One region of the Neisseria macacae ATCC 33926 genome, then DNA from elsewhere that is predicted to be linked to it. Evidence: riboswitches for the same ligand, from Rfam matches in the RefSeq annotation. Region 1 holds a riboswitch; the other holds the start of a gene.

Region 1 (15,177 bases):
GCTCTAACCGACTGAGCTACCCGCCGAAAGCGGGGCAGGACTCGAACCTGCGACGGATGTAGTTCCCAAGGCATTTGTCCGCCATGCTGCAAAAAAGGGTGGGCGGCTAGATTGGCAGGATTTACGCCGTTTCCGGCGGCGGGAATCGAACCCGCAATAACCGATCTAATGTAATCCTGCCGGCATCCGCCCGTAAGGGGTGGTACATCTGGCAACAAGAAGTAGAGAAATTTTTACGCGCTCTATCCTCTGAGCTACTCTGCCATAGTTGGCGGCAGAGGCGGGATTCGAACCCGCGACCTCGAGCGTTGGCAGGCTGTAATTCCTCCGGCATTTGCCGAATGCACCTAAAACGGTTTTCATCGTAGGTCGTCTGAAAAGTTTCAGACGACCTCGAGTGATCAAGCGATACAGCAAGCCATCAACCATTCAGGGAAACAAGGCTGGCATTTGCCTGCTGAATCAGAAAAGGTGGGCGACTAGAAAAACAAGACGTCAACGCCTATTAGGCGAGGCAGGAGTCGAACCTGCAGAAACCTTGTAGTCTTGTCGGCATTCGCCCTGTAACGACACGGCAGCTAAAAATTTACGGAAAATTCTTTCCTATATAACTGTATTTCCCGCAGCATCTGCTGCATCGTTACATTTACAACATAGCCAACAGCGTGCCAACGATAAAAAAATTTCAAAATTAATTTTTAATTTATTGAATAAAAAGAAAATATATTTTTATGTGGTCTTTTGCGGCAAAAAGAGTAGAATGCTGAAAAATATATTTTTAGATAGATTTATAGAAAATAAGATATTTAAGGAGATGTGATGCGATTCGACGATTTGGACAAACGCCTGCGGCAATACGAAACCGCTTACGATTTCTGCGTGCCGCAGGAAAATTTCATCGTAGTGCGCTTGGACGGGCGCGGCTTTACGCGGTTGACTAAGGAGGTTTGGCAGTTTGAAGCCCCATTCGACATCCGTTTCCGCGACCTGATGGCACACACCGTCCGTCATTTGATGAAATGCGGTTTCAATGTGGCGTATGGCTATTCCGAAAGCGATGAAATTTCGCTGCTGTTGCGCCGCGACGACGATACTTTCAAACGCAAAACGCGCAAAATCATTTCGGTATTGGCGGGCGAAGCCAGCGCTGCCTTTTCGGTGGCACACGGGCAGCCCGCCGCTTTTGATGCACGGGTTTGCGTTTTGCCGAACGAAAAACTGGTGGTCGATTATTTCCGTTGGCGGCATGAAGACGCGCACCGCAACGCGCTCAACGCCCACTGCTATTGGATGCTGCGTAAAAAAGGCGAAAGCATGTCCCGCGCCACGGATGCCGTCAGCGGGCTGACACGCGCTCAAAAACACGATTTGCTGTTTGAAAATAACATTGATTTCAACGAACTGCCCGCGTGGCAGAAACGCGGCTTCGGCGTGTATTTTCAGACGACCTTGAAAGAGGGCTTCAACCCGCAAACCAAAGAGAACGTACAGGCGGAACGCCAAATCTTACATACGGATTTCGAGCTGCCTTTGGGCGACGATTACGGCGCATTTGTCTTGGAAAGAATCGTTTAGAGGTCGTCTGAAAATGAATACTGCACCCAAAAAACAAGTCGCCGTCAGCTTTCTCGGCACGGTGTTGGACAGCGGTTTCGGTCAAGGGCGTTGGCAGAAGTGGCGGCCGAATGTCGCCATGAATCAGCGTCATGATTTCCATCTTGACCGCATGGAGCTGTTTTATGCGGAGAAATACCGCGATTTGGCGGATCATGTAAAAGCCGATATTCAGCAGGTATCGCCGCACACCGTTGTCAATCTCGTGCCTATGGAGCTGGAAAACCCGTGGGATTTTTCCGAGGTTTATACCAAGCTGCATGACTGGGCGGCGGGCTATACGTTTGATACTGAAGAAGAAACTTATCTTACCCACATCACCACGGGTACGCACGTCGCACAAATCTGCCTGTTTTTATTGGTAGAATCGCGCCAAATCCCCGGCGTGCTGCTGCAGACTGCGCCGCCGAAAAACCAAAGGCGCAGCATGGGGAAAGGTGATATCGGCGGTTATGAAATCATCGATTTGGATTTGGCGCGTTACGATGTGCTTGCCGAACGCCTTGCCGCCGTGCGCGATGACGCGGTGCGCTACCTGAAAAGCGGCATCTCTACACAAAACGCCGCCTTCAACCGCATGATTGCCGAAATCGAACAAGTCGCGCTGCATTCTCCGTCGCCGATTCTGCTCTCCGGTCCTACCGGTGCGGGCAAATCGATGCTGGCACGCAGGATTTTCGAATTGAAAAAGGCGCGCCACCTGATTAAAGGCGAGTTTGTCGATGTGAACTGCGCCACCTTGCGCGGCGACGGCGCGGCTTCCGCCCTGTTCGGACACAAAAAAGGTGCGTTTACCGGCGCGGCGGAAAAGCGCGAAGGCTATTTGAAAACCGCCGACGGCGGCGTGCTGTTTTTAGACGAAATCGGCGAATTGGGCTTGGACGAACAGGCCATGTTGCTCAAAGCCATTGAAGAAAAACATTTTTATCCTGTCGGCAGCGACAAGGAAGTGCAAAGCAGCTTCCAGCTGATTGCCGGTACCAACCGCGACCTGCGGCGGGAAATCCGCGCCGGACGCTTCCGCGAAGACCTGTTCGCCCGCATCAATATTTGGAACTATCCGCTGCCCGCGCTTGCCGACCGCCGTGAAGATATCGAGCCGAACATCGAACACCAGCTCGCGCTCGCATCGCAGGAACTTGGTCGCGCCACCCGTTTCAATAAAGAAGCCCTGTCTGCCTACCTTGCCTTCGCCCATTCAAACGAAGCCCGATGGCGCGGCAACTTCCGCGACCTTGCCGCCAGCATCATGCGCCTTGCCACGCTTGCCCCGCAGGGCAGGATACAGGTGGAACAAGTGGCGGCGGAAATTGAGCGGCTCAAATGGTTATGGGCTGAAGAGGCGGATTCAGACGACCTTTTGCACAAGGGGTCGTCTGAAAAGGCGGATAACTATCCCGACAAAATCGATTGGGAAAATTTGGATTTGTTTGACCGCTTGCAATTGCAGAACGTGATTGATGAATGCCGAAAACACCAAAACATGGCGCAGGCGGGAAGGGCATTGTTTCATGTTTCCCGAAACAGCCGCGCCAAAACCAATGACAGCGACAGGCTGCGCAAATATTTGCAGAAATTCGGTTTGGAGTGGGGCGATATCGTGCAGTAGATGAGGCTTAAACCGAGCGGGTTGGGGCGGGAGAGGTTTTTATTTCGATTGGCTGGTATTAGGAAGGGTCGTCTGAAAAACTGTTCTCAAGATTCACTGAGTTCGTTTTAGCTCCGCAGAAACTGACTGCGTCCGTTTTCAGACGACCTTTTACTTTGTGGCGGGGATGTATTTATGGTTTGGTCAGATAAGGATATAGATTCAGGCGTCCGTCTTGACGTACGGCTAAATAGTCCGGTGCATCAAACCTCATCCCAGTGCCGTGATAAAGGCATTTTTGCTGAGGATCGGGATACAGTCCGCCGCCCAAATAGCCGATTTCTAGCGGTTGCTGATTGGCAGCATACTGTTTTAACACTGCGGCAGCAGCTTGTGTTTGTTCGGCGGTGGGATGGTCGTCGGCTCGTCCCAGACCAAACAGATCCCAAAAGGTTTTTCTAGGAGGGGTAATACGGATATTGTATGTCGTACACCCATCGTCATAAATTAGGTGTTCTATTTGGCGGACGGAAATTCGATAGTAACCGTGGCTGCCTACAATACTGAGGACTTGGGCTTTTGAAAAATCACCGCCTGCATAGGCTGCTAACGGAAACGATAGGAAGAAGAGGGGGATAAGGTGGCGCATAAGGTTTAGGTCGTCTGAAAGAGTGTTTGGCGTTACTGCAAGCTTAACATGGCAGGTACTACGGAAAGTATAGTGGATTAAATTTAAACCAGTACGGCGTTGCCTCGCCTTGCCGTACTATTTGTACTGTCTGCGGCTTCGTCGCCTTGTCCTGATTTAAATTTAATCCACTATAGGAAGGTAAGGTCGGGTATGGCGTTTTCTTTTTACTGGAAGGGTCGTCTGAAATTTTTCAGACGACCTTTTTGTCTTTGGTTTTAAAGATAATGTTTTAAAACGCTTACGGATTTTCACCATACGGGGAAATTTTCGTCACGCGCCGGCGTTTTTGGTGCAGGGGGCGGGTTTGTTCCGGCTGGAAAATGTAATTAAAGGGGCGAAGTTGCAGCGTCTGCCACAGGCGGTCCAGGTTGCGTGTGGCGGCGGCGCGGGTTTGTTCTGTGTCGGGCGTGAGGAAAATGTGCAGGGCTTTGCCGTGTTGCTCGACGCGGTATTCTTGGATAAGGTCGTCTGAAATCATGGCGCGGCGGATGAAGTCGGCGTAGAGGGCGTAAGGTTCGCCGTTTGCCGTGCGTGCGTCGAGGATGTCGTCGCAGCGTCCTTCGATGGCGCTGATGCGGGCGAATGCGCTGCCGCAGGGGCAGGGGGCGTCGTTGGCAATCAAAACGTCGTCGAGGCGGTAGCGGATAACGGGTTGGCTTTTGCGGTTGAAGTCGGTGATGATGGGGGCGAAGCGGCCGCTTTCGCGGTCTATCCAGTCTTTTTCGATATAGACCATGTCTTCGTTCAGATGCAGGTTGCCGTGGGCGCAGGTGTGGGCAAGGAAGCCTTCGGTGCATTGGTAGATTTGGTGAACCGGCGTGCCGAAGCGTTGTTCGATGCGGGTTTTGACTTGAGGTTCTAAAACTTCGGCGACGGAGATGATTTTTTTGGGGTGTATGGCGAGGTCGGGGTGTTGGGCAAGCTGCTGCAATACTTGGGCGGGGGCGATGAGGATGGTGGGCTTTTGCGCGTTGAGCCTTGGGATGTGCGCGTCCAAGGCTTCGAGCAGGTCGTAAAACTCGAAGCGTATCAGCGGGCTTTTAACGGCGGTGTAGAGGTTGCTGTTGGCGCGCAGGAAGAAGGCGATGCTGTGGCGGGCGAGGTAGGGGCGGGGCAGCATGCGTTTGAGCATATAGCCTGCCCACAGGGCGGACTCTTCGGGGGAAACGAGGAAAATGCCCCTGTTGCCGCTGGTACCGGAGGAAAGTCCGACGGTGATTTCTTTGCCCGAGGTCGTCTGAAAAACGGGGCTGAAGTCGCGGCTTTCTTCGGCTTTGAGCGCGACGGAGAGGGCATCTTTTTCGCTGATGCCGTAGGCGTTGATGTCGGCAAAATGCTGCATGAAGATGCGTTTGTTGATAACGGGGTAGTCTTGCAGCTTGGCGCTGTGGGGGTAGAAGCGGCTGTTGTGGTTCGTTAAAAGGCGGTCGAGCTGTTTTTGCTGGTGTGCTTCAAGGGCGGCACGTTCCGTGTAGTTTCGTGTGTGGAAAAAGGATTTGAGGATTTGCCATTTTGAAGGTTTCATGGTGTGTTCTTTGAGGCGGTTGAGGGGCTTTGCTCGTCGGGTTTTCAGACGACCTGCTTTAATCCAAGCCTTCCATGCCCAATCGACGCAAGGTGGGTTCGCAATGGCTGGGAACGAGGATGATTTCGCGGTTGCGGCGGTGGAGGTGTTGCAGGCGGTCTATGGTGGCTTGGACGGCGTTGCGGTTTTGCGCGATAAGGCCGGTAAGGGGGTTGGGGCGGCGGTTGTGGCTGATGGTCGCAAACCGCCAAACGGCGTCGGCAATCAGGAAAAATTCTCCGGCTATCAGCCCGTATTGTCCGGCGGCATGGCCGGGCAGGGCGACGGCAATCAAATCGGCACTGATGCGGTAGCCTTGTTCAAACGGGTAAAACGCTTCGTCAAGGCGGACTTCGGGCATATCTTCGATAAAGCGGGCGCGCTGCGGCAGGTTTTGGGGCAACAGCTCGCGCAGGAAGCCTTGTTTGACTTCGATGATGCGGTTGGTCAGACTTTCGGGTTTGTCGGTACGGTATACAAAATCGTAGGCGGCGCGGGAAAGGATGATTTCCGTGTTGGGGAAGTCTTTGAGGCCGGCAATATGGTCGGCGTGCAGGTGGGAGAGGAAGATTTGGTTGATGTCGTGCGCGGCATCGCCCAAACGCTCGCGTATGGTCGGTTGGCTGAGGGTGACGGGCGTGGTCAGCGCGTAAAATTTCTCGGGAAATCGGCGGCAGGCTTGGAAAAAGCGGGGCGCGTAGCCGGTATCGAACAGCAGGTTGCCGCCTTGGTGGGTGATGTGGGCGGTCATGGCGGGAAAGGCGGCTTTACGCAGGCTGCCGCCCCGTTCGACCATACATTCGGGATGGGTGCAGTAGCCGGTGTGGTAGAAACGGATGTCCATAGCTTCAGCCTTTCAAGGAGCGGGCGTATTGCCGCAGTCCGTCGGCAACGCTGATTTGGGGTTCGTAGCCGAGCAGCGAACGGGCGCGGCTGATGTCTAGGGTTTGGTCGAAGGAAATCGTACCGATGCTGTAACGGGTGACGAGGGGTTCGCGAAAGGAACGGGTCAGCCGCGCCTGCGTTTCCAGTAGGCGGGCAACGCTGTCAATCAGGCGGTAGGAGACGGGTTTCAGACGACATCCGAGATGCAGGATATCGATGATTTGCCGGTAGAGTGCGGCGATGGTCTGCGGCTCGCCGTTGGTGATGTTGAACGGCATGGCGCGAGGGACATCGGCTTCAGCTGCCAACAGAAGGGCATGGACGACGTTGCCGACGTAGGTCACGTCCACTAATGCGCCGCCTGCTTCGCGGCCGCTGCGCCGAATCAGCGGCAGAAAGCCTTTTTCGGAGATTTTGAGCAGGCGCGGCAGGACGGCGGTATCGTATTCGCCGAAAATGCCGCGCGGACGGATGATGACGCTGGAGAGGTCGGTGGCGGCGGCAACTTCTTGTTCGGCAAGGAATTTGGTGTAAGCGTAGTCGTTGACGAAGTGGCGGCTGATAAAGGTTTCGGGGACTTTGTGCTGGTCGAGGTAGTCGAAATAGATGCTGGGTGTGGAAACGTGTACCAGCTTGCCGATATGGTGCTGCCGCATCGCCGCTAAGACATTTTGCGTGGCGGTCACGTTGGCGCGGTAGAAATCTTCATAACGCCCCCACGGCGAGGACAGCGCGGCGCAATGGAACACGATATCGGCATTGGAAAATGCCTTCAGGGTCTGATTGCGGTCGGACAAATCGAAGGCGTGAAATTCCGTATCCAGCATTTTGCCGATTTCGGCATTGCGCCCGCAGGCGGCTACCTGCCAGCCTTGGGCAAGCAGCGTCTGCACAAGGTTGCGCCCCAGTCCGCCGGTCGCGCCGGTGACGATGGCCTTTTTCATGGTTTTTCCCAAACCAATGCGCCCAAGCCCACGCCTGCGGATGTGCCGAACAGCAAAACTTTATCGCCGGATCGGACGGGGAAGTCGGTCAGCAGGTGGTGCAGCGCGGAGGGAATGGAGGCGGAGATTTGGTTGCCGTGGGTGTTGAAAATATCGACGATTTTGGCAGGATCGAGTTTCAGACGACTGATGATGTGTTGCAAAGCGCCGCGGCTTGCCTGATGCGGAACGATCCAGTCTATGTCTGCCAACGTCAAATCTGCCTGCGCCAACGTTTCATCCAAGAAGCCGGGTATGGCTTCGGCGGCAAGTTTGTAGAGCTTTTTGCCGTTCATGTGGAAATAGGCTTGGGAGACATAGCTTTCGGGATGTTTGGACGGGTGGTTTTCATAGCCGCCCGCGGGAATGGTGCAGAATTCGTAGCCTTCGGGATGTACCTCGAATTTGCTTGTCAGCACGCCGCCGCGTTCAGACGACCTGATGACCGCCGCCGCCGCGCCGTCGCCGAAAATGGTCGAACTGTGAAAATCGTTCCAGTCCAAGCCGACAGAGGCGACGTCGCAGCTGATCAATAAAATGGTGGGATATTTGTGTAACAGAGAATCCGCCAAATCCAAGCTGCGTAAGAACGACAAACAGGTCATGTTGACGTCGAATGCGGCAATCGGGCGCGCGGGCTTCAGCAGGCGCAATGTATGCGCGGCATTGAAGGGAATGCATTGACGGTCGATGCCCGAAGCGTTGATGACGCAATCCACATCGTCAATCGTGATGCCTGCCGCCGCCAGCGCATTTTTTGCGGCTTGAAGCTGCATCGCATCGGCAGATTCGTCATCCGCCAGAAAGTAGCGTTGCGCCAAGCCGCTGAGTTTTTCGGTGCGGCCTTCTTTGATGCCGAGCAGGGCGTCGATTTCGGTGGAAGGGACCAGCCGCGAAGGCAGTCCTTTGCCTGTACCGATGATGTTGAGACGGAGGGATGGGTTCGGATGAGTCGTTTGCATAATATATCCGCTAGTGAGTAATACTTCAGCATAGTATTAATATTTTGTCATTGTCAACGTTTATATCCGCGGCAAACTCAAAAAAAGGTCGTCTGAAAACCTGTAAACGGCTTTTCAGACGACGTTGCCAATATCTTTGTAAAACTGACTATCAGCCCATCAGCCAAACCACCAAATGCACCATGCTCGGCCCGATGATGACCATAAACAGCCCCGCCAAAATCATGGTCAGGCTCGCCATCACGCCTTCGGTTTCGTGGCGTTGTCCGGCGCGGGAAGTGCCGAAGCCGTGGGCGGCGTTGCCCAGTGCGACACCGTTGGCGGTGTGGAAGCGGATGCGGGTGAACGCCAAAAACAAATCGCCGAATATCATGCCGACGAAGCCGGTGATGATGGTGAATAGCGATACCAGCGACGCCGAGCCGTGGATTTCACTTGCCAATACGACGGCAAACGGCGTGGAAATCGAGCGCGCCATCAGGCTGTTGGTGACTTCGCTGTCGAAGTGGAACATATTGCCCATCAGAAACGCGCTGGCCACGCCGACGAACATACCGACCAAAATCGCTATCGACAGGATGGGAAGCTGGCGGCGGATGACTTCGCGGTTTTCATAAATCGGAATGGCGAAGGCGACCGTTACCGGCGTGAGCAGGAAAACGATGCCTTGCGTGTATTTGTGGTAAGTGTCGTAGGAAATGCCCAAAAGCAGCATCAGGACGATGGTGCTGACCGAGACGGTCACGACGGGCGAGAAAATCATCAGTGGTTTTTTACGGTAGATTTTTTTCGCTACAAAATAGGCGAAGCAGGTCCAAGCGAAGCAGGCGAGCGCGGCGTAATCCATTTTTGTTCCCTATCAGGCGTGCAGTTTTTTATACAGGCGGCGTTTCCAGCGGTAGCAGAAATTCAGCGTCAATGCCGTGCTGATCATCACCAGCGCGGTACCGACCGCAATCGTCAGCACCAGCCGCCAACCTTCGGAAAGAAGCAAATCGCGGTATTGCAATACGGAAACCATAATCGGAATAAAGAAAAACACCAGCTCGCCCAACACCCATTTCGCGCCGCGCTCGACCATGCCGGTTTTAATCACGCCCAAACCCAGCAGCGCAAGCATCAAAAACAGCCCCAATACGCCCGAAGAAACAGGCAGATGGGCAAAGCGCACCATCAAATCCGACACCAGCCAAACCAAGCCGACCACGGCAAGCTGCAAGGTCGTCTGAAAAAATCGCGTCAGCGTATCCATAAGGTTTATCCATCCGTAATCCAAAACGAAGGCTTGATTATAAGGATGCGGTTTGCGCATAATATGAATTATCCGCATCAAAATCATGCAAAAGAGGAATAATGGACTTCAAAAGCCTGCATTGCTTCGCCGAACTCGTGCGCCTGCAAAGTTTTTCCGCCGCCGCATCCGCGCTCAACCTGACCCAGCCTACCGTCAGCAAAACCATACAGGCATTGGAAGAAGAGCTGGGTGTGCCGCTGCTGGTTAAAGAAAACGGCCGCAAAAAACGCCAAGTCGCCACCACGCCCATCGGTGAAGAAGTGTACCGCCACGCGCTGAACCTCCTGCATGAACGCGACCTGCTGCTCGCCCGCATCGACGGCTACCGCCACATCAAAAGCGGCACGCTGCGGCTGGGTTTGGCACTGCTCGGCAGCGACCTGCTCAGCAACGCCCTGTTCCGCTTCCGCCGCCAATGGCCCGGCATCGAACTGACCTTCCTCGAACAAGGTTCGCTCGCCATCGAACAATCCTTGCGCAACAACGAACTCGACGCTGGACAACTGCTCGCCCCCGTCCACGAAGACTTCGACAGCATCCCCCTGTGCGACTACCCGCTCGTCGTCCTCATGCCGCGCGCCCAAGCCCGCCATGCCGCCCTCAGCCTCAAAAGCCTGCAACACGAATCGTTTATCCTGTTCGGCTCAGGGTTTTCCCTCAACGAAACCATCCAAACCGCCTGCCGCAGCCAAGGCTTCACCCCCAACGTCGTCTGCCGCACCGGACAATGGGACCTGCTCGCCGACATGGTGGCGCACCATATGGGTATCGCCCTTCTGCCCGAATACTACGCCCGCAAAATCAACCCCGACACCTTCGCCGCCGTCCCGCTGACCGAACCCGAAATCCGCTGGCAACTGACGATGGCGTGGAAAAAACACCAGCGTCCCACCCCCGCACTCAGGGCTTGGCTCGACATCGTCAGGGAAGAGTTCAGAAAATAGAAAAAGGTCGTCTGAAAACTTTTCAGACGACCTTTTTATCAACTGTAAATCTCAGCCCCTTTCTTCACAAACTCAACCGCTTTTTCCTCCATGCCCTGCCGCTGAGCTTTTTGTTTGTCGGCATAGTCGCGCACTTCCTGCGTGATTTTCATCGAGCAGAATTTAGGGCCGCACATCGAGCAGAAGTGGGCGATTTTCGCGCCTTCGGCGGGCAGGGTTTCGTCGTGGAAGCTCTCGGCGCGTTCGGGGTCGAGGCTTAAGCGGAATTGGTCGCGCCAGCGGAATTCGAAACGCGCTTTGCTCAGGGCGTTGTCGCGCAACTGTGCGCCCGGCCAGCCTTTGGCGAGGTCGGCGGCGTGGGCGGCGAGTTTGTAGGTGATGATACCGGTGCGCACGTCTTCTTTGTCGGGCAGGCCGAGATGCTCTTTCGGGGTAACGTAGCAGAGCATGGCTGTGCCGTACCAGCCGATATTGGTCGCGCCTATGCCCGAGGTGATGTGGTCGTAGCCGGGGGCGATGTCGGTAACAAGCGGGCCGAGTGTGTAGAAAGGCGCTTCAAAGCAGTGTTGCAACTCTTCGGTCATGTTTTCTTTGACGCGTTGCAACGGCACATGGCCGGGGCCTTCGATCATGACTTGTACGTCGTGTTTCCACGCTTTGCCGGTCAATTCGCCCAAGGTGTGCAATTCGGCGAACTGCGCTTCGTCGTTGGCATCGGCAATGCAGCCGGGGCGCAGACCGTCGCCGAGGCTGAACGATACGTCGTAGGCTTTCATGATTTCGCAGATTTCGTCGAAATGCGTGTAGAGGAAGTTTTCCTGATGGTGGGCGAGACACCATTTTGCCATGATGGAGCCGCCGCGCGATACGATGCCGGTGAGGCGGTTGGCGGTCATCGGCACATAACGCAGCAACACGCCCGCGTGTATGGTGAAATAGTCCACGCCTTGTTCCGCCTGCTCGATTAAGGTGTCGCGGAACAAATCCCAAGTCAAATCTTCGGCAATGCCGCCGGTTTTTTCCAAAGCCTGATAGATGGGCACCGTACCGATGGGGACGGGCGCGTTGCGGATAATCCATTCGCGCGTCTCGTGGATATGCGCGCCGGTGGATAAATCCATAATCGTGTCCGCGCCCCAACGCAGCGACCACACCATTTTTTCGACTTCTTCGGTCAGGCTGGAGGTTACGGCGGAATTGCCCAAGTTGCCGTTGATTTTGACGCGGAAGTTGCGGCCGATAATCATCGGTTCGAGTTCGGGGTGGTTGATGTTGGCGGGGATAATCGCGCGTCCGGCGGCGATTTCTTGGCGCACGAATTCGGGTGTGATTTGGTCGGGGTGGGTCGGGATGTTCGCGCCGAAACTTTGCCCCGCGTGCTGTTTCAAGAGCTTGACGTATTCGGGCCGTCTGAAAAGTTCGTCCAGCTTCATGCGTTCGCGTATGGCGGCAAACTCCATTTCGGGCGTGATGATGCCTTGGCGCGCATAGTGGAGCTGGGTTACGTTGCGGCCTGCTTTGGCGCGGCGCGGGCGGGTGATTTGGTTGAAACGCAAATGGGCGGTTTGCGGGTCGTGTGCGCGTTCGATGCCGTATTCGCTGGAGAGCTTGGGCAGGATTTCGGTATCGCCGCGTTCGTCCAACCATGCGGTGCGGACGTGCGGCAAACCTTGTTTCAGGTCGATGTGCGCCGCCGGATCGCCGTACACGCCGCTGGTGTCATAGACGGGAATCGGCGGGTTGGCTTCCGTACCTTGCGCCGTGTAGGTGTCATCCTGACGGATTTCGCGCAAAGGCACGCGGATGTCGTTGCGGCTGCCTTGCAGATACACGCGCTCCGAGTTCGGATATTTGAAGCGGATGCCGATGTCTTCGCTCAAGTCGGCAAGCTCGCGCGCTTCGTTGCCGGAAGTTTTGGCGGTTTTCTTTGGCGTAGTCATAAAAAATGCTCCTGTTTTCTCGTTTGAAAAGAAGAAACAGGAGCGTTTTGCTTTTTCAGACGACCTCAATATCAAAAAAGGCCGTCTGAAAGACAGAATCCGTGAAAACTCCCCACGCAGGTATTATCCCGATCGGGTGTAAAGGGTATTTCTCAGCCGCCTGAGTGTCAGGCAGCACCCCTGTTTCGTAAGAGTAGGATTATAAACCACGATACGCATTTGTTGTAAATTAACTTCATATCAGCCTGAGTTTGAAAGGAAAGGGCCGACGGCGGAAAGCACGCCCATATCTTGCCGCCCCGTCAAATTTTTCATGATTTTAGGTATCGGTTGAGGGCTGATTTATCTATAATCTTTTTCCGTTTTTTATAACTATATACGTCGTCTGAAAATGTCTGAAACCATTCAAAACCGCAAAATCAAATTCGCCTTAGTCGGCTGCGGCCGTATTTCCAACAACCATTTTGGCTCGTTTGAAGTATTGCAAGAAGATTGCGAACTCGTTGCCGTGTGCGACATCGATCCTGCCGCGCTTGAAGCGGCGGTCAAACGCACCGGGGCGAAAGGCTATGCCCGCTATACGGAAATGTTGGCGGAAATCGATGCCGACGTAATCGTCATCACCACGCCGTCCGGTTTGCATCCCGAACAGGCGGTTGAGGCGTTGGAAGCGGGTTTTCACGTCGTCACCGAAAAACCGATGGCAACCTGCTTTACTGACGGCGAACTTATGGTTCAAGCTGCCGACAAAGCGGGCAAACGCTTGTTTGTCGTGAAACAAAACCGCCTCAACGCCACGCTGCAACTACTCAAACGCGCGGTCGCAGAACAACGCTTCGGCAAAATCTATATGGTGCATTTGAATGTTTTTTGGACGCGCCCGCAGTCGTATTACGACCAAGGAGGCGGTTGGCGCGGCACTTGGAAGATGGACGGCGGCGCGTTCATGAATCAGGCTAGCCACTACGTCGATTTGATGGAATGGCTTATCGGCCCAGTGGCGGAAGTGCAGGCGATGATTGCGACCCACCGCAAAATTGAAGCTGAAGACACGGGCGTGATGAACCTCCGTTGGCGCGACGGCACGCTCGGCTCGATGGCAGTAACCATGTGCACCTATCCGAAAAACCTCGAAGGCTCGATTACCATTTTGGGCGAAACCGGCACGGTACGCATCGGCGGCATGGCGGTGAACGAAATTCAGGAGTGGAATTTTGCCGACGAGCGTGATTACGACGAACAGGTCAAAACCGCCAATTACGAAACCACGTCGGTGTACGGTTTCGGGCATCCGCTGTATTATCAAAATGTTGTCGATGTATTGCGCGGCAAAGCCGAGCCTATTGTCGATGGACGCGAAGGCTTGAAATCGCTGGAGCTGATTAACGCTGCCTATCTTTCTGCACACAACCGTCAAACAGTTTCGCTGCCGCTGGTGTTGCAATCTTTGCGAACGTTTGACCATTCTGATTGTCCGAAAGGAAGTCCCTTCCATACTCAATCAAAGGAATCATCATGATACTGACCCGCGAACAAGCCCTCGAAATTTTCAAACGCCGCGTTTCCGTCCGCTACTACGACCCTGCGCGCAAAATCAGTGCCGAAGATTTTGCCGCCATCCTTGACTTCGGACGCCTCTCGCCCAGCTCCGTCGGCTGCGAGCCGTGGCAGTTTGTGGTCGTACAGAACACGACATTGCGCGAAAAAATCAAACCCTTCGCCTGGGGGATGCAGGCTTCCATTTCGGATGCCAGCCACGTCGTTTTCCTGTTGGCTCGAAAACACGCCCGCTACGACAGCCCCGCTTTTGAAGAATTGATGGACAGACGCGGTCTGACCGCCGAAGAACGGGCGGGCGCATTTGAACGCTACCGCCGTTTCCAAACCCACGATATGCCCATCGCCGACGACGAACGCGCCCTGTTTGACTGGGCAAGCAAGCAAACCTACATCGCGCTGGGCAATATGCTTACCGGCGCAGCAATGCTCGGCATTGATTCTTGCGCCATCGAAGGCATGGAGTATGCCGCAGTGGAAAAAATCCTTGCCGAAGACGGATTGCTCGACCCTGAACATTACGGATTGTCCGTCGCCGCAACCTTTGGCTACCGTGTGCGCGACATTACCCCGAAACCGCGCCGCGATGCGTCGGAAACGGTAATTTGGGCGGAATAGGGCGCGTAGCCGGATTTCAATGAAATAGGTTGTCTGAAAGTGTTGTTTGACTTTGGTGAAGTGACACTTTCAGACGACCTTTTATTTGGCGGGATGATTTGAAAAACGGCGTTTATCCGTTGATGTCTTCCAGCGTCCTGCCTTTGGTTTCTTCGCCTAGAGCCAAAATCACCAATACAATCAGCATCATTACGCCAGCGAACATCATGAATATATTGCCGAATCCGCTGCTGCCGCCGACCATTTTGGCGACCACCATAGGCGCGAGGATGCCGCCCGCGCGTCCGATGGCGCCAGCCCAGCCGGAGGCGAAGGCACGGAAGCGGAGGGGGTAGAGTTCGGGCGTGTAGGTGTATAAAACGCCCCATGCGCCGAGGTTGAAGAACGACATCAGGCTGCCCCATGCCATGACTTCGGTGGCGCTGCTGCTTTGTCCGAAAAACCACGCGCAGACGGCACAGGCGGCGAGAAAGCCCGCCAAAGTCGCTTTGCGCCCGATTTTTTCCACCAATGCCGCCGCCGCGATGTAGCCGGGCA
Region 2 (15,177 bases), 1.2 Mb from region 1:
TTTGGAGGAGATTCCGCGCGAGCGTTTCGTGAACGAGTCTTTGCAGGGGTTGGCGTATGCCGACATGGAGCTGCCGCTTGCCAACGGACATAAGATGCTCGAGCCGAAAATCGTAGCGCGGTTGGCGCAGGGCTTGAAGCTGACCCAAACCGATACGGTTTTGGAAATCGGCACGGGTTCGGGCTATGCGACCGCGCTTTTGGCGAAACTGGCGGGTAAAGTGGTTTCAGACGACCTCGATGCCGAGCAGCAAAACCGCGCCAAAGCAGTGTTGGACGGTTTGGCTTTGAACAATATCGATTATGTGCAAAACAACGGGCTGACCGAGCCTTCCGCGGGCGCGCCGTTTGATGCGGTTTACGTCGGCGGCGCGGTGGATAGCGTGCCTGAAGTATTGAAAGAACAGTTGAAAGACGGCGGCCGCATGGCAGTCATCGTCGGCCGTCAGCCGGTACAACGCGCGCTGCTGATTACGCGCAAGGGCGACGAATTTGAAGAAAAAGTCCTGTTCGACACGCTGGTCGCGCATTTGGACGACAAAGAAAACCGTCCTTTCGGCGATTTCGATTTTTAAACTTTTTTGAAATCAAAGGTCGTCTGAAAACCAGCCGGACATGGCGAAACGTTTTCAGACGACCTTTCATCGTTTCCATCATTTTACACACAACATCATGACGATCCCGCAACTCACCCCGCTGCAACTGCAACAATGGCAGGAAGAAGGCCGCGCGTTCCATCTGCTGGACGTGCGCACCGACGAGGAAACAGCCGTCTGCGCCCTGCCTGACGCCATCCATATCCCGATGAACCTGATTCCGCTGCGCCAAAACGAGCTGCCCGACGACGATTTGCCGATTGTCGTTTACTGCCACCACGGCATCCGCAGCCTGCATACGGCGATGTATCTGGCGGATGCGGGTTTTGAAAATCTGTTTAACCTGCAAGGCGGGATTGATGCTTGGGCTTTGCAGGTGGATGGGATGATGGCGAGATATTAAGATTTTGGATAGGAAAGGGCGGTAGGGCATGGCTGCCGCTTTTTTGCGTGCGGATGATCCGAATATCAAAAAATCCTGAAATCCGTTTGCCGGTTTCAGGATTTTTGTTTGGGTACTGCTTTTCAGACGACCTTGTATGCAGGGGTCGTCTGAAAACCTTTGTCTTTGGGTATTGGGTTTAACCCATCAACGTTGAAACCAATCGCCAAGGGTTTAATGATTCAGGCGTTTTGGGCTTCATGCTGCCAAAGGGTTTTTTGGGCGAAAACCAGTTTGTTGTCCGTAAATTTCACGTTTTCCAGACGCAACGACCAAACATCGCTTTTCATCGCGCGGGCAAGCGGATGGGCTTTGTAATAGAGGGCGAGCGCTGCTTTTTTCTCTGTTTCGTCAGTCAGCAGTTGCGCGCTGGCCGTCAGCTGTATTCCGTTGATTTTGGCGATATTTTCCGGCTGGCCTGCGATGGTTCCGGCGATGTTTGGATTTTTCAGCATCAGGCTGCCGTGTTTGGAACGTGCCGAAGTCAGGACAATCAGCCTTGCTTGCGCTTCATCGGGCACATAAAAGCAGCAGGCGCTCCAAATTTCGCCGTCTGCGGCTGCCGCAATGCTGATCACATGGTTGGCGTGTAGGAATTTGATGATGTTGTCGGGGATGGGCTGCATGATGGATTTCGATTGAAAATGGTTCGGAAAGCTTGGATTAAAACTTTCCGAACCGTTGTCCGTTTAGCGTTTCATTTCGCTTTCAATGGCGCGGATATTGGCCTGGCGGTCGTTGACGGCTTGGGTCAGGCGGCTGATTTTTGCCTGATCGCCTTTTTTCTTGGCAACATTCAGTTGCGCCTGCGCCCTGACCAAAGCCACTTGTTCGTTGCGGACTTCGTTTTCCAAGATTTGCTTGCGGGTCAGTTGCGGTTTGGGTTTGGATGCCGGCAGGATGGGTGCGGGCAGGATTTTGGCTTTGCGGTTCAACTCGGCGGCGCGGGCTTTGGCTGCTTTCAGGTCACCGACGGAAGTCGCTTCGCCAAGCTTACCGTTGCGCAATTTGATGTCCAAACGGGGATTGGCGGCTTCTGCCGTGTTGGTTACGCTGCCGCCCGTCGTGCGCGGCAAGACTTTGATGTCGCCTGGCTCGGGAGCGGCTTCCCCGAGGGCTTCTTTCAGGTCGACCCGCTCGGGTACGGCCCTGCCGGCTTCTTCAGGGCTGACGTTTGCAGTGCCGTCCGTATGGGATTCGGTGCAATCGTTGCCGATTTTTTTCTCGGTAAATACTGCGTTGCCGTCCACTTTGCAGATATAGCCGGCTTGTGCGGAGAGGGCGGCGCTTCCCAGCCCGAAAGCCAAAATCAGTCGGTAAAAAATCGGTTTCATCTTTATTTCGGTATATGGCAAAGGTTTTGATTATACTATGCAGCCAGTTATAACGAATCAACTTATTTCAAACAAGGTAAAATTTTCCGATGCCGCCTATCATTGTGAGGCGCTGCACGAGGATATCGTGGCGCAAACCTAAACAGGCTGCGGCGATTATTGCGTTAAATATAGTGGTTAGGCGGCTGGCGGGATAGGTGTTCCGTTTCGGCTGCTCCTTAGTTTAAATAATGTCCATTTTTCTATTTTCAAACAACGATGACAAATTCTTTTCTGATTGCCGGCGTTGACGAGGCAGGGCGGGGGCCTTTGGTCGGCAGCGTGTTTGCCGCCGCCGTTATCCTACCGCCGTCTTACCATTTGCCCGGTTTGACCGACTCTAAAAAACTCAGCGAAAAAAAGCGCGATACGTTGGCGGTCTTGATTAAAGAACAGGCGCTGGCATGGTGTGTCGCACAAGCCGATCCGCAAGAAATTTTCGAACTAAATATCCTTCATGCCACGATGTTGGCAATGAGCCGCGCCATACACGGGGTGGCGATCAAGCCCGATAAGGTGTTTATCGATGGCAACAGAGTGCCGAAGGACCTTGGCGTGGATGCCGAAGCGGTGGTCAAAGGCGACAGCAAAATCATGGAAATTTCGGCGGCTTCCGTTTTGGCGAAGACCGCGCGCGATGCCGAGATGTATGCGTTGGCGGAACGTTATCCGCAATACGGTTTCGACAAACACAAAGGCTACGGCACGGCGCAACACCTCGAAGCCTTGCAGCGATACGGCGTATTGCCTGAACACCGACGCGATTTCGCGCCCGTGAAGGCGTTGCTGGCGCAGGGAAAGCTCTTTGAGTAAACGTTTGCCTGATTTCTTTTTTCAGACGACCTCTGTCCGTATTTTTAAAATTTGTTTTTACCCGAACTTCTAAACTTACCGCGTGAAATGCAGCAAGGACACAAAGCCATCCTTGCCTCAAACAAGGTCGTTTGAAATTTTAGCCGACCTTTTCATATACCCGCAACACGCTATTTGTCAATATTCCGCCGAATGCCAAAACGGCTGCCCTACGGTCGGCGTACTGGCTTGCGCTTTGGTACGCGCTTCGACCGGTTCGGCTTCAAATGCCAGCCGTCCGGATTCGACGGCGAGTGCGAAGGCGCGCGCCATGTTGATGGGGTCGCCGCTGCGGGAAACGGCGGTGTTCAGCAATACGCCGTCAAAACCCCATTCCATCACTTGCGCCGCCTGCGAGGGCAGGCCCAAGCCCGCATCGATAATCAGCGGCGTGTCGGGCAGGCGTTCGCGCAGGACGTTCAGTGCATAGGCGTGAACCGCGCCCAAACCCGTGCCGATCGGCGCCGCCCACGGCATCAACGCCTGACAGCCTGCGTCAAGCAGGCGGCGGCCGGCAATCAGGTCTTCGGTGCAATAAGGCAGCACTTTGAAGCCGTCTTTAATCAGGATTTCCGCCGCTTCGACGAGCTGGAAGACGTCGGGCTGCAACGTGTCGTCATCGCCGATAAGTTCGAGTTTGATCCAATCGGTTTCAAATACTTCCCGCGCCATCTGCGCCGTCGTTACCGCTTCCTGCACGCTTTGGCAACCTGCGGTGTTCGGCAGTACGGGTACGCCGATTTCTTCCAAAAGCGACCAAAACCCCTGACCGTGTGCCTCGCTGCCGCTTCCCGCACGGCGCAGCGAGACGGTAATCATCGCGGGACGGGCGGTTTGGACGGATTGTTTGAGGATTTCAGGGGTCGGGTAGGCCGCAGTACCGAGCAGCAGCCGTGAAGGGAAAGTTTCTCCGTATAGGGTGAGCATGATGGGTTCCTTTGTAAGGTTGTTTTTGGGGACAGGGGTCGTCTGAAAAGGTAAAACCGCTTATCCGCCAACTACGGGCCGCACAATATCGACTTTGTCGTTTTCGTTCAAAACCGTTTCCGCATATGCGCCTTTGGCGACGAATCCGGTATTTACCGCGACGGCAAAAGGCTTTTGCGGCGCGGTTTGAGCGATGAGGTCGGCAACGGTTGTGCCGTGAAGTTCGGCGGGTTTACCGTTTAAGATGATGTTCATGGTTTCTCGATATTTCGTAGGTAAGTTTCTTTATTCGCGATGCGCCTGCCCTTGCTTGAACCCGTCGCCCCATTCCTTCAATGCCGTCATCACGGGGGCAAGCGTTTTGCCGTAGTCGGTCAGGCGGTATTCCACTCGTGGCGGGACTTCGGGATACACAGTACGCAAAATGATGCCGTCGGCCTCCAATGCGCGCAGTTGCGCGGTCAGCGTGCGTTGCGACACATCGGGCAGGATGCGGCGGATTTGGTTGAAGCGCAGCGTACCGTCCGTGTGCAGGCGGTAGAGTATCGTGCCTTTCCATTTGCCGCCGATAACGGAAAGCGCGGCTTCCACCGAGCAGCCTTCGGCGCAGTCGTAGCTTGGGTGCGGTGTGCGGGGCATGGCAGTATCCTTTATGTAACTATATGAAAAATAAGTGCGTTCTTGTTAGTGGTGTGCTTCGGGCGCATGATACACGCTTTCAGACGACCTAACAGGAGAACATCATGAAAGCCATCGGTTTCAACCGTCCTTTGCCCGTTTCCAACCCTGAGGCCCTGCTCGACATCGAACTGCCCGAACCCGAGCTGCGGCCGCACGATATTTTGGTTGCCGTGCAGGCGGTTTCAGTCAATCCTGTCGATGTGAAAGTTCGGGCGGCGCATACGCCTGCGGCAGGGCAGTACCGCGTATTGGGTTACGACGCGGCAGGCATTGTTCAGGCGGTCGGCAGCGAAGTGCGGAATTTCAAAGTCGGCGACGAAGTGTATTACGCGGGCGCCATCAACCGCCAAGGTTCGAACGCTCAATTACAAGCGGTGGACGCGCGCATTGCCGCCAAAAAGCCGCGTTCGCTGGATTTTGCCCAAGCCGCCGCGCTGCCGCTGACAGCGATTACCGCATGGGAAACGCTGTTCGACCGCTTGGACGTGAACAAACCCGTGGCAGGCGGCGCCAATGCGCTGCTCTTAATCGGCGGCGCAGGCGGGGTCGGCTCGCTTGCCATCCAGTTGCTGAAAAAGCTGACCGACATTCAGGTCATCGCCACCGCTTCCCGCCCCGAAAGCCGCGCGTGGGTGAAGGAACTGGGCGCGGATTTCGTCATCAACCATCATGAAAACATGGCGGAACGGGTTGCCGCGTTAAATATCGGCGCGCCGTCGTTTGTTTTTTCCACCAACCATACCGACCGCCATCTGCCGCAAATCGTGGAACTCATCGCCCCGCAAGGCAGAATCGCACTGATTGACGACCCCGAAACGTTGGACGTGAACCCGCTCAAAGGCAAAAGCCTGTCGTTGCATTGGGAATTTATGTTTACCCGTCCGCTGCGCGAAACGGCAGACATCGAACGGCAGGGCGAAATCCTGGCCGAAACCGCGCGGCTGGTGGACGAAGGCATCATCCGCCCGACCGCCACCCAAATCCTGCACGGCATCAATGCCGCCAACCTGCGCCGCGCACATGAGATGCTGGAACGCGGAGATATGATTGGCAAACTGGTGGTGGAAGGCTGGGACAACTGAATTCGCCGATTATTCTTTGCGCCGTTATACCCGCTTCTGCCTGTATAGCATCCGAAATGACGGCAATCGAATATCCTAGCAATCGAATATCCTAATTGAGCAGGTCGTCTGAAATTTGGCTTTCAGACGGCCTTATTCATCCCACAAAGCCTGAAACGCTTTAACCACCGCTTCGGGATTTTCCGCTTCGGTAACGGCGCGGACGACGGCGAGTGAAGAAACGCCGGTTGCCAGCACATCTTCGGCGTTGTTCAAATCGATGCCGCCGATGGCGACGACGGGCGTGCCGCGTGCCTGTTTCACATATTCGCGCAGTTTGTCCAAGCCTTGCGGGGCGGTGGGCATTTGTTTGGTCGTGGTCGGGAAAATCGCGCCGCTAGCGACGTAGCTGGGGTGTACGGACAGGGCGCGGTCAAGTTCGGCGACGGAGTGCGTACTCAAACCCAAACGCAAACCGGCGGCGGCGATGGCGGCAAGGTCGGCGGTGTCCATGTCTTCCTGCCCGAGATGCACGCCGTATGCGCCCGCTTCTATCGCCTCGCGCCAGTGGTCGTTGATGAAAAGCTGTGTGCGGTTGCCCTGACAGGCAGCGGTGCAGCGGGCGATTTCGTGTTTCAATTCATCGCCGTGCAGGGTTTTGCAGCGCAGTTGCACAGTGTCGGCACCTGCTTTGACCATGCGCTCCACCCAATCGGCGGTGGGAACGACGGCGTAGAATTTGAGCGGGGATTTTAGGGGCGGGAAGGTCATGGGGTGTCCTTTTAAGTTATCGCTGATGGCGTTCTTGCAGGCGTTCGGTATGCGCCTGCAGTTTTTCGCCGTCGGCTTGGTATTCGTTTGAAGACAGCACGGCAGTTGCCGCTTCTATTTCCTGTGGCAGCAATAAGGTCGTCTGAAAACGTCTAATATAGGATGCTGCCTGTCTGATACGGCAGACATTCGGCGGCATTTGCGTTTTCAGTTCACAATCGCCGAGGAAAACCACCATCGAATGAAATTTTTCTTCCGGCAGTTGCAGCAGTTCGGATAATGCCTTGATGTGTGCGTAATTCTGGCGCAACGGATTTTGAAAGTAGTGTTTCTGCTTATAGACGACTTGTGTCCATTTCGATTGCTTCTCGCTGCCGAAAATCCAACCTGTGTAATTCTTGGTTTCTATGACAAATATCCCGAAAACCGAAACATAAATATGGTCGATTTGCGTCGTGCCGCTGCGGGATGGAATAATCAAATCATGAAATTCGATATAGGTTTCTTCATCCAAATCTTTTCCGATTACTGAACGGACTGCCCGTTCGCCTATGCGTCCTTTCACTTTGGGGTTTTGGAGCAGCGCTTTCAAAAGAAGCAGGGGAATGACGAGCAGGAAAATCCAAAAGATACCTGACAGGTTTCCTAATGCTTGTTCAATCATGACGTTTTCCTTTTTGTTTTATTGTTTAATGAAAGTGAGCCTGGTATAGCCATCTGATGAGGTCGTCTGAAACTCATTTCCTGCGTTTCAACAAGGCTTTTGCTTCGGGATAATCTTTCAAGCGAAACGGGTTGTCGTTCCAAGAGCCGCTTTTCTGTCTTTCGGGCTGCTCGGCAAGTGTGCTGCGGATTGCGTGGCGCAGGTAGGTTTCCAGTAGCTGCGGTGTTTCTTCTCCGACAGGCAGGGCGTAGAGCCGTTTGCCGTCGGCGCCGGCGAGAAAGCGTTCGCCTTCAACGGTGTTGCCTTTGCCGTCAAACAGGACGATTTCGTAATACGGATAGCCTTGCACGGGTTGCGACACGATTTCAAAGCGGTAAGCAGCGCGTTCTTCGGTGGTTTTGTATGGTGAATGGGAAACTGCGTCCAGTCCGACAATTAGGTTTTTGTAGCGGTTGATGCGTTGCAGAATATCGCGTTCGGCAGCGGTGTAGGCAAACGGGTGCGGATAAAATTTGCCGTTTCGTTCGATGTCGGAAGCGGCGCGGCGAGTATCGCTGGGCGCAACGGTATTGCCGCGTGCGTCCATCATGCCCCAAGTGCCGCCCTGTACGGTAGTGTGTTCTTCGTCCACGCGCACTTCTCGGCAGCCGTCGCAAAATGCGGCATAGCCGTATTCAAACGGTCCTGCCCAATCGTGTTGGGCGGGCGTGACCAAGTTTCCCGCGCGGTCGGCAAAACCGACCTTGCCGTCTTTTGAAACATAGCGGCGTTTGCCTTCTGAAAAATAGTCTGCGGCCAAGTCGTACATCATCGGTTGATATAAAAACTTGCCCTGCCGCGAATGCAGGAAGAAGGGCGAATAGGCAACTTTGCCTCGGACTTCTCGGCTGTTGTCGGTAAACAGCAACTCGCCGTCGGCGGTTTCGCCGTGTTTGACGTGTTCGCACATAAATTCGCAGTGGTATTGCGCAGGGACGATGATTTTGCCGCTTGTGGTTTTTGCACCGAATTTGCCGTTTTGTTTGAAATAAATGATTTTTTCGGCAGAACGCGGTTTGGGGTCGTCTGAAAACTTGGGAGCGGCCAGGGCAGTGGAGTGGGCGAGTAAGAGCGCAGGCAGTAAATACAGGGATTTCAGATTCATTGGAAACCTTGCTGATATTAAGTAGATTGATGACGATACGGCGTTGACGCGCCTTGTCGTATTATATTCATACAGGCTGGTGTCGGGGTGTGCCGCTTTGCTGTAAAACCTATGCCGCGGCGTTTTCAGACGACCCCAAACTTATTTTTCAATATACGCCAAACCGCTTTCTTCATCACGTTCGGGCGCGTTTTTTCCGTCAAATAGTGCCACTGCCAATCTGACGGCGGCGGCGGTTACGGCGGGGGAAATCATGAAGCCGTGGCGGAAAAGGCCGTTGATTTCAATCAGGCGTCGGGCGCGGCTGTAACGGATTTCGGGGTTGTGGTGATTGAGCGTGGGGCGCAGGCCGGTGGTGATTTCGAGGATGTCGGCTTCGCCGAAGGCGGGGTGGACGGCATAGAGTGCGGACAAGAGTTCCAACCCGGAACGTACGCTGGCGGGGGCTTGGCTTTCACTTTCGATTTGGGTCGCGCCGATGACGAAGACGTGGTTTTCTTTCGGGGCGATGTAGAGCGGATAGCGCGGATGCAGCAGGCGTACGGGACGGTTGAGCGTGATTTCGGGCGTATAAACCCGCGCCACTTCGCCGCGTATGCCGCGCAAGGTGCTGGTGTGTTCGGGGGATTGGTTCCACGAGGTTTTTGCGCCGTAGCCGCGGCAGTCGATCAGCCAGTCGTATTGGGCTTGCAGGTCTTCGGGGGCGCATTCGTGTTCCCAATGGCAAGGGACGTTCAGCCCGTCCAAAGCGTCGGCAAGTGCAGACAAGATTTGCCGTCCGTCGAGCTGGCCTTCGGTCGGCAGGTAGAGGCCGTCTGAAAAACGTCCTGCAAGCTGTGGTTCGCGTTCGGCGATTTCATCGGCGCGCCAACGGACGATTTCGTCATCCGCTACGCCGCCGCGTTTGAGGTGGCGGACGAACTCGCTAGATAAAGGTTTGTCCTGCCCGTGCCACACGATCAGGCTGCCGTTTTCCTGCATCATGGTCGGCGTTTTCAGACGACCTCGGATGTTGTGCCACAGCGGAACACTCTGCCTGCCCAGTTTGATGACTTCAGGCGTGGCTTCGACCGCCTCCGAAGCCGGTGCGAGCATGGCGGCGGCAACATAAGCGGCGGCGTGTTCGCCTTTGCGCCCACCTTTGTCAAAGAGGGCAACCGATAAACCTTGTTCTGCAAGTTGTAAGGCAGTCAGACGGCCGCAGAGGCCGCCGCCGAGAATGGCGATGCGGGGCATGATGGATTCCTTTGTAGTATGGTGCAATCGGGAAGTCGAAAGATAAGACGGGAGCGGAATCCACCGAATGGCGGGAAATGCGGGAAAGGGAACGGAAGCCTTTTCAGGCGTTTGACAGCTTGTTTCCTACGCAGGCATTACCCCGACAGGTTCTACGGATTCCGCTGATGCGGTCTCAGCTGTTTGCGGGAACAAGCAGCACTCCGACAAGAAGTTTCCAGTTTACATAAAATCGATTGCTTTGGCAAAGTCAGGTCGTCTGAAAAATGGGTTTCGTATTTTCAGACGACCTGTTGTAAGGTGTTTTGGGTTGGTTGAGGAAATGGCGTTAGGGAGAAGCGCATCGGCATTATTGATATATACTGTCGCCAATGAACAAGGGGCTTTGCGTTGAAATTCGTTTTTGCGAAAAGCGCCGAAGTAGGTTTATTTATAGTGGATTAAATTAAATCAGGACAAGGCGACGAAGCCGCAGACAGTACAGATAGTACGGCAAGGCGAGGCAACGCCGTACTGGTTTAAGTTAATCCACTATAAATCAGGATTGGATTGTCAGGATTACCATGTTTCAGCTTGCTTATTTTCAAATGGTCGGTGCCGGTAAAGCACGCAATCAGGATGCCTTGTTTGACGGCACGGCGGTGCGTCAGGTCAGGCTGCACAAAACCCGTGTGTCCGAGGCGGAAGATGCCGTTCGGCTGGCAGTGGCAGATGGTGTATCCAGCAGCCCTGCCGCGCATCTTGCCAGCCGGTTTTGGTTGGATGCCTTCGTTCGCGAGGGCGATGCGGAAGGGCGTTTCCTGCGAAGGTTGCACGGCAGCTTCTGCGACACGCTTGCCGAGGAATATTTCGGCTCGTCCTCGACTTTCGCGTCGGCAGTCGTCGAGGCGGACGGTTTGTGCCGCATCTGCAATGTCGGCGACAGCCGTGTTTACCATATATCGGCAGAGGGGCATTGGCGGCAGGTAAGCCATGACCACACTGTGTTGGCTGATTTAATTGAGCAGGGGGAAGCGCGGGCAGATACGGAATACGCTGATATGTACTATGCTTTGGCGCACTGCCTGATTGCGGATGACGAAGAAACCCATTTTAAAATTTTTACCGATTCATTTACTCTGCAAAGAGGCGAGGCAGTTTTGGTTTGTTCTGACGGTCTGCACGATGCGCTATCTCATGAACGCTTGGAAGCATTATGGAACGCTTCCCCGTCTTTGCTAGATAAGTTGGAAGCCTTACGCCGAGCAGTAAAAAGGGTTCCCTATCATGATGATTGTTCGGTAGCAGTATGCCTGCGGCAAGGATAGTGAATCAATTCTAGAATTGTTATGCAGTTTCTTGAGAACATTTCAAAGGATTGTGTGTGAAGGGTCGTCTGAAAAGGGATGCTTAGACCAATTTACATATAACGCATCACATATTTCAACCATCTCATCAACGCCGCCAGCAGTATGCCGATCGACAATCCCACCAAGGCTGCCTGCCACGTCCATTTGATCAGTAGCGCGCTGACCAAACCGCCGATTGCGCCGCACAGATATTTGTCGCGCCGTTTGAATTCCGTTGTCTGCTCGGCTAAATCTTCTTCGATAAAACAAATTGCGAAGAGTGTAGCCAATGCCAGACAGAAGCCGATAATAGGGAGCCAAGGTGTATCAATGTGACCAAGGACTTTATCCAGAATCATATCTCCGCCGTACATCAGTCCGAGAACAGTGGCGATAACCAGCAATATCACATAGCCCGCCATGTTACTGGTGACGAGCCAGTCAAGAATTCGTTCGCATAGTTTTTTGAGAAACTTCATGGGGTTTGTCGTTGGGTTGGATGGGAAAGTAACCTATGTTTTCTTCGGGAAATTCGGGAAAGCTGTTTTATTGTATTAAAACTGAGTTTTCAGAAGACCTTCGGACTATTTCACGTTGCCTAATCCTGCCAAAACGATGTCCAACCGAATTTTTCGGCAATATCGTCGCAAAGTTCCTCCTGCATGGTGGCAAGATTGGTGTAGCTGTTGGTGTCGTGTACAGAAAAATAGGCGGGCAGGGCGGAGGCGGTGTTTTGCGCGGCGGTTCGGAAGCAGTTCGCAAACCAATGGCTGAAATATTCGTGTAGCCCGCTGTAAAAATCGTCTACAGCATCCCATACTTCGTCTTCTTCGTCTTCTTCGTTCTCGTCCTCGTCCTGTACCAAGCCGTATATCTCGTCTTCCACATCTGCATCAAATTTAGGCAGGCATTCTTCGGGGAAGTCTATGATGCGGTCGCCTAAATAGCCGCCATTTGGGTTGCGCAGCCAGCCGTAAACAGAGAAATTCTGATATTCGTATTCCATAATCAGTGCCACGGCCTGATCAAATGATTCGTTTTCATCTGAAAACCCCCAATGCCTGCCCTGCAATATTTCTTGGATAAAGGCGGTCAATTTGGGAGCGCGTTCGGCGCAGTCCTGCATAAATTGTGTTTTATATTGTTGCATCAGTTGCTCTGCTTGGGTGGTAAGCATGGTTTTTCCTTGTTGGTGAAGGTTTCGGGTCGTCTGAAATTTGATAACCCGAAGGACAGGCTGCCTTTTTCAGACAACCTTCGGCAGCAGATATTTAACAAGCGCAGGTCGGCTCAAACCGCAACAAAACGGTCAAATATTCCCAAAATGTTGGGTTTGAACCTGACCTATGCCTTGTGTTCTCGCAGTAGGGCGGTCATGTGTTGCCTACGCGTCCTGTGTTCCCAAACAGCCTGAAACCGCAAGGATGGAGGCATTTGCGTTTTCAGGCTGTCCCAATTTACCGCTGAATCTGCGAGGTAATCGTGCTGTCGGTAATCTTGTCGTCTTCCGCCAGCAGCATGGCTTTGGAGAGGACAACCGAGAGCGTGTTGTCGCCTTCAAACGGGATAAATAGCTTGTCGGATGCGTCTTTTTTGCGGCTGTCGGGCACGATGCAGAGGTATTGGTCGTCCGGCAGCATCAGGATGTTGCTGCTGCCGATGTGGATTTTGTAGGTACGCAGTTTGCCCTGCACGACGAGGAAGTTGCCGTCTATGCGGGCAACCTTGGCGATTTTCAGGCGCGGCAGCAGGGTTTCCAGCACGGCTTTGCGGGTTTTGGCGACTTCGCCCAAATCGCCGAAGGAATAGCTCTGCCAGTAGCTGTAAAAACGCGCCTCTCCGCCGTTGTCTTCCCAAGTCGGGTCGTTGCCTACGCTCGCCACGCCCACAAACAAATCCACGTCACGCAACACTTCGGAAAACACGCGCGGCGGAATATCAATTAAGTCCAGCGCGGTAGCATTGTAATCGTCGTCCAACCGGTGAAAGCGCACTTGGTCGGTACTGACATACTGCCAGATATAGCTTTCCGTCCATGCTTCTTCGCTGTCCACTGCGTTTGCCCAAAATTGGGCGAGCAGGTTGTATTCGGGCAATTCCAACGAGACGGTTGCGTCGTCGCCGCCGTCCCACGCGCCTGCCAGCGAGCCTCTCCAGCCGCGCCCCTTGGCAAGCGTCATGTATTGGTGTTGTTTCAGGATGTGGGCGGCAAAGCGGTTGCTGTATGTTTTGGTGTTGATTTCGGCTTCTGTGAGCAGATAGATTTCACGATATGCCTGTTTCAGCGGCTGGCGGATTTCTTTGTCCAACAGCAGTTGACGCCACTGGGCGATGCTTTGCTGCGTGGCAAGCGCGGGATGCCACAAGCTGATTTGCAGGCAGTCTGAAACATCGGTTTGCGCGCCCGTTTCGTCCACCCATGTTCCGTCCAACCACAATGCAGCGCGACCCTGCGTATCGTTTTCGTCGCGGAAAAACTGCCATATTAGCGGGCGCGTGAGGCAGGACATCAGTCCGTGTTGCCAGTAATACTGTTCGGCGTGTTCCAGCGGTACGCGGTGTTCGGAGCGCATCATCTGGTCCAAGCGGTCGCGTTGGGCGGTGAGCGTGGCGTTAAGGTTTTTCTGTGTAGCTTTAATCTTTTTCAGTTTGTCGGCGTAGTCGGTTTTCACAAAGGCGGGTACGGTCTTCTGCGGAGAGCCGTCGGGTTTGAACCAGCGCAGTTCGGACTTGCCTACGCCCGTTACCGCCAGACGGCAGGTGTAGCCGCCGAAGTCGTAGTCACGGCAGCCTTCCTGCAAGCCGAAGCTGTCCACCGCCATGTCTTCGATTTCGTTGCGGGATACGCCTCGCTGCGCAGCGGCTTCGTCCAAATATTTGGCAATCGCGCTCTGCACGTTGCTGAACTTAATCCGCAGGCGCAGGCGTGAAAGGCAGGCAATGCCGTCCAACCCTTTGGAGCGGAACAGCGCGTAGAAACAGGCGTTGCCCACGGAAGCATAGCGCGCGCCGAGATTGGGGATTTTGTCGTATGAATGCAGCGCAAGTTGGGTAAGAGCGGACAGGGTGGCGCTGTCGTGGAAATGGCTGCACATCCACACCAGCCCTTTGAGCACGGTCTGGTTGACGCTGCAAACAGGCAGGACATGGGTGTCGTAGTTGTATGAGCCGCCTCTGTATTCGTGGGTAAAGGTTTCAATACGTACTTCTTCATTACCGTAGACAAATTCTATCCAGCCGTGCAGCATCTTTTTGAACCTGTCCGCCCCCAGAGTGTCAATCAGCGTTTTGGCTTCTTTCAGGTATTTCTCGCTTGGCTTGCCCGCATTGGCGGATAGGGCAAGCGCAATGATCTTGCTCCATACGTCCTGCTGTTCCGGTGGCAGCGCGGCAAGCTGCGGATTGGCGTACTGGGCAAGCTCGTCGTCTTGGGCGGGGAAGCAGGCTTCAGCAGAACCGCCTGCCAGTTCCGCCAGAGCGGCAAGGTTGGCGGTAGCGGCTTTCTTGTCCCACAGGTGTTCCGCAAAGATGCGGTAACGGTCGCAGGCGTTTTTCAGGCATTCCGAAAGCGTTTCGCTCGGATTGGGAAACTGTTTTTTGATTTGGTTGATCAGATATTTGAGCGGATAGTCATCTGCCTGTCGTTCGGACAGCCCGTTGTCGTCCAGCATGGCGGCAAAAATGCGCTGCACATCCTGCTCTGTCATCGGCAGCGTTTTGCGCGCTAGAGCCATCGCCACCGCCGCACGGGTGGTGCCGTAATTGTGTATCCTGTCACTGCCTTTGTTGTTAAAAACTTTATTTCGCCCCCAGCCGCGTATCAAATCAATGCAGTGGATAAGGAAATCGACACGGTATTCGGGAGCGGCTTTCTCCACTTCGGCAAAGCTGGGGCAGAGTTTCAGATTTATCGTGTCGTATTCGTTCAAACATTTTTGGCGCCATTCCTTTTGCAGTACGTCGAGAAGCTGATTGAACTCGGCACGGCGACTGTCGGAAATCTGCACGGTTTGGTTTTGGATCATGGGACTTTCCTTGCGTATCAATGTGTTGGTTATTTCGCTGCAAAGGCGGACAACGTCGGTAAGGGTTTTCTTGTCCGC

What was found. Region 1 has a riboswitch for thiamine pyrophosphate ahead of thiC (phosphomethylpyrimidine synthase ThiC). Riboswitches for the same ligand answer to the same signal wherever they lie in the genome.
Region 2: another riboswitch for thiamine pyrophosphate. It lies ahead of MON40_RS11435 (FAD-dependent oxidoreductase); the one in region 1 lies ahead of thiC (phosphomethylpyrimidine synthase ThiC).

What each region holds. Positions count from the first base shown of each region.
Region 1 covers NZ_CP094241.1:1,199,763-1,214,939, forward strand. The annotation lists gene MON40_RS05855 (tRNA(His) guanylyltransferase Thg1 family protein) at 820-1,575, shown strand; gene rtcR (RNA repair transcriptional activator RtcR) at 1,589-3,223, shown strand; gene MON40_RS05865 (hypothetical protein) at 3,396-3,851, opposite strand; partial or broken gene MON40_RS05870 (IS5/IS1182 family transposase) at 3,919-4,029, opposite strand; gene MON40_RS05875 (F390 synthetase-related protein) at 4,132-5,418, opposite strand; gene MON40_RS05880 (MBL fold metallo-hydrolase) at 5,477-6,301, opposite strand; gene MON40_RS05885 (NAD-dependent epimerase/dehydratase family protein) at 6,306-7,286, opposite strand; gene MON40_RS05890 (3-oxoacyl-[acyl-carrier-protein] synthase III C-terminal domain-containing protein) at 7,283-8,287, opposite strand; gene MON40_RS05895 (LrgB family protein) at 8,439-9,134, opposite strand; gene MON40_RS05900 (CidA/LrgA family protein) at 9,147-9,626, opposite strand; gene MON40_RS05905 (LysR family transcriptional regulator) at 9,641-10,525, shown strand; gene thiC (phosphomethylpyrimidine synthase ThiC) at 10,564-12,465, opposite strand; TPP riboswitch at 12,558-12,657, opposite strand; gene MON40_RS05915 (Gfo/Idh/MocA family protein) at 12,857-13,984, shown strand; gene MON40_RS05920 (NAD(P)H-dependent oxidoreductase) at 13,981-14,640, shown strand; gene MON40_RS05925 (MFS transporter) at 14,753-15,177, opposite strand, start outside.
Region 2 covers NZ_CP094241.1:2,392,151-2,407,327, reverse strand. The annotation lists gene MON40_RS11495 (protein-L-isoaspartate O-methyltransferase family protein) at 1-574, shown strand, start outside; gene MON40_RS11490 (rhodanese-like domain-containing protein) at 672-998, shown strand; gene MON40_RS11485 (PNPOx family protein) at 1,220-1,663, opposite strand; gene MON40_RS11480 (hypothetical protein) at 1,727-2,371, opposite strand; gene rnhB (ribonuclease HII) at 2,630-3,223, shown strand; gene MON40_RS11470 (thiazole synthase) at 3,401-4,189, opposite strand; gene thiS (sulfur carrier protein ThiS) at 4,250-4,444, opposite strand; gene MON40_RS11460 (winged helix-turn-helix transcriptional regulator) at 4,475-4,828, opposite strand; gene MON40_RS11455 (zinc-binding alcohol dehydrogenase family protein) at 4,933-5,952, shown strand; gene thiE (thiamine phosphate synthase) at 6,085-6,702, opposite strand; gene MON40_RS11445 (nuclease-related domain-containing protein) at 6,719-7,366, opposite strand; gene MON40_RS11440 (WG repeat-containing protein) at 7,440-8,510, opposite strand; gene MON40_RS11435 (FAD-dependent oxidoreductase) at 8,652-9,746, opposite strand; TPP riboswitch at 9,853-9,962, opposite strand; gene MON40_RS11430 (PP2C family protein-serine/threonine phosphatase) at 10,310-11,053, shown strand; gene MON40_RS11425 (hypothetical protein) at 11,146-11,553, opposite strand; gene MON40_RS11420 (hypothetical protein) at 11,673-12,251, opposite strand; gene MON40_RS11415 (DUF4132 domain-containing protein) at 12,532-15,177, opposite strand, start outside.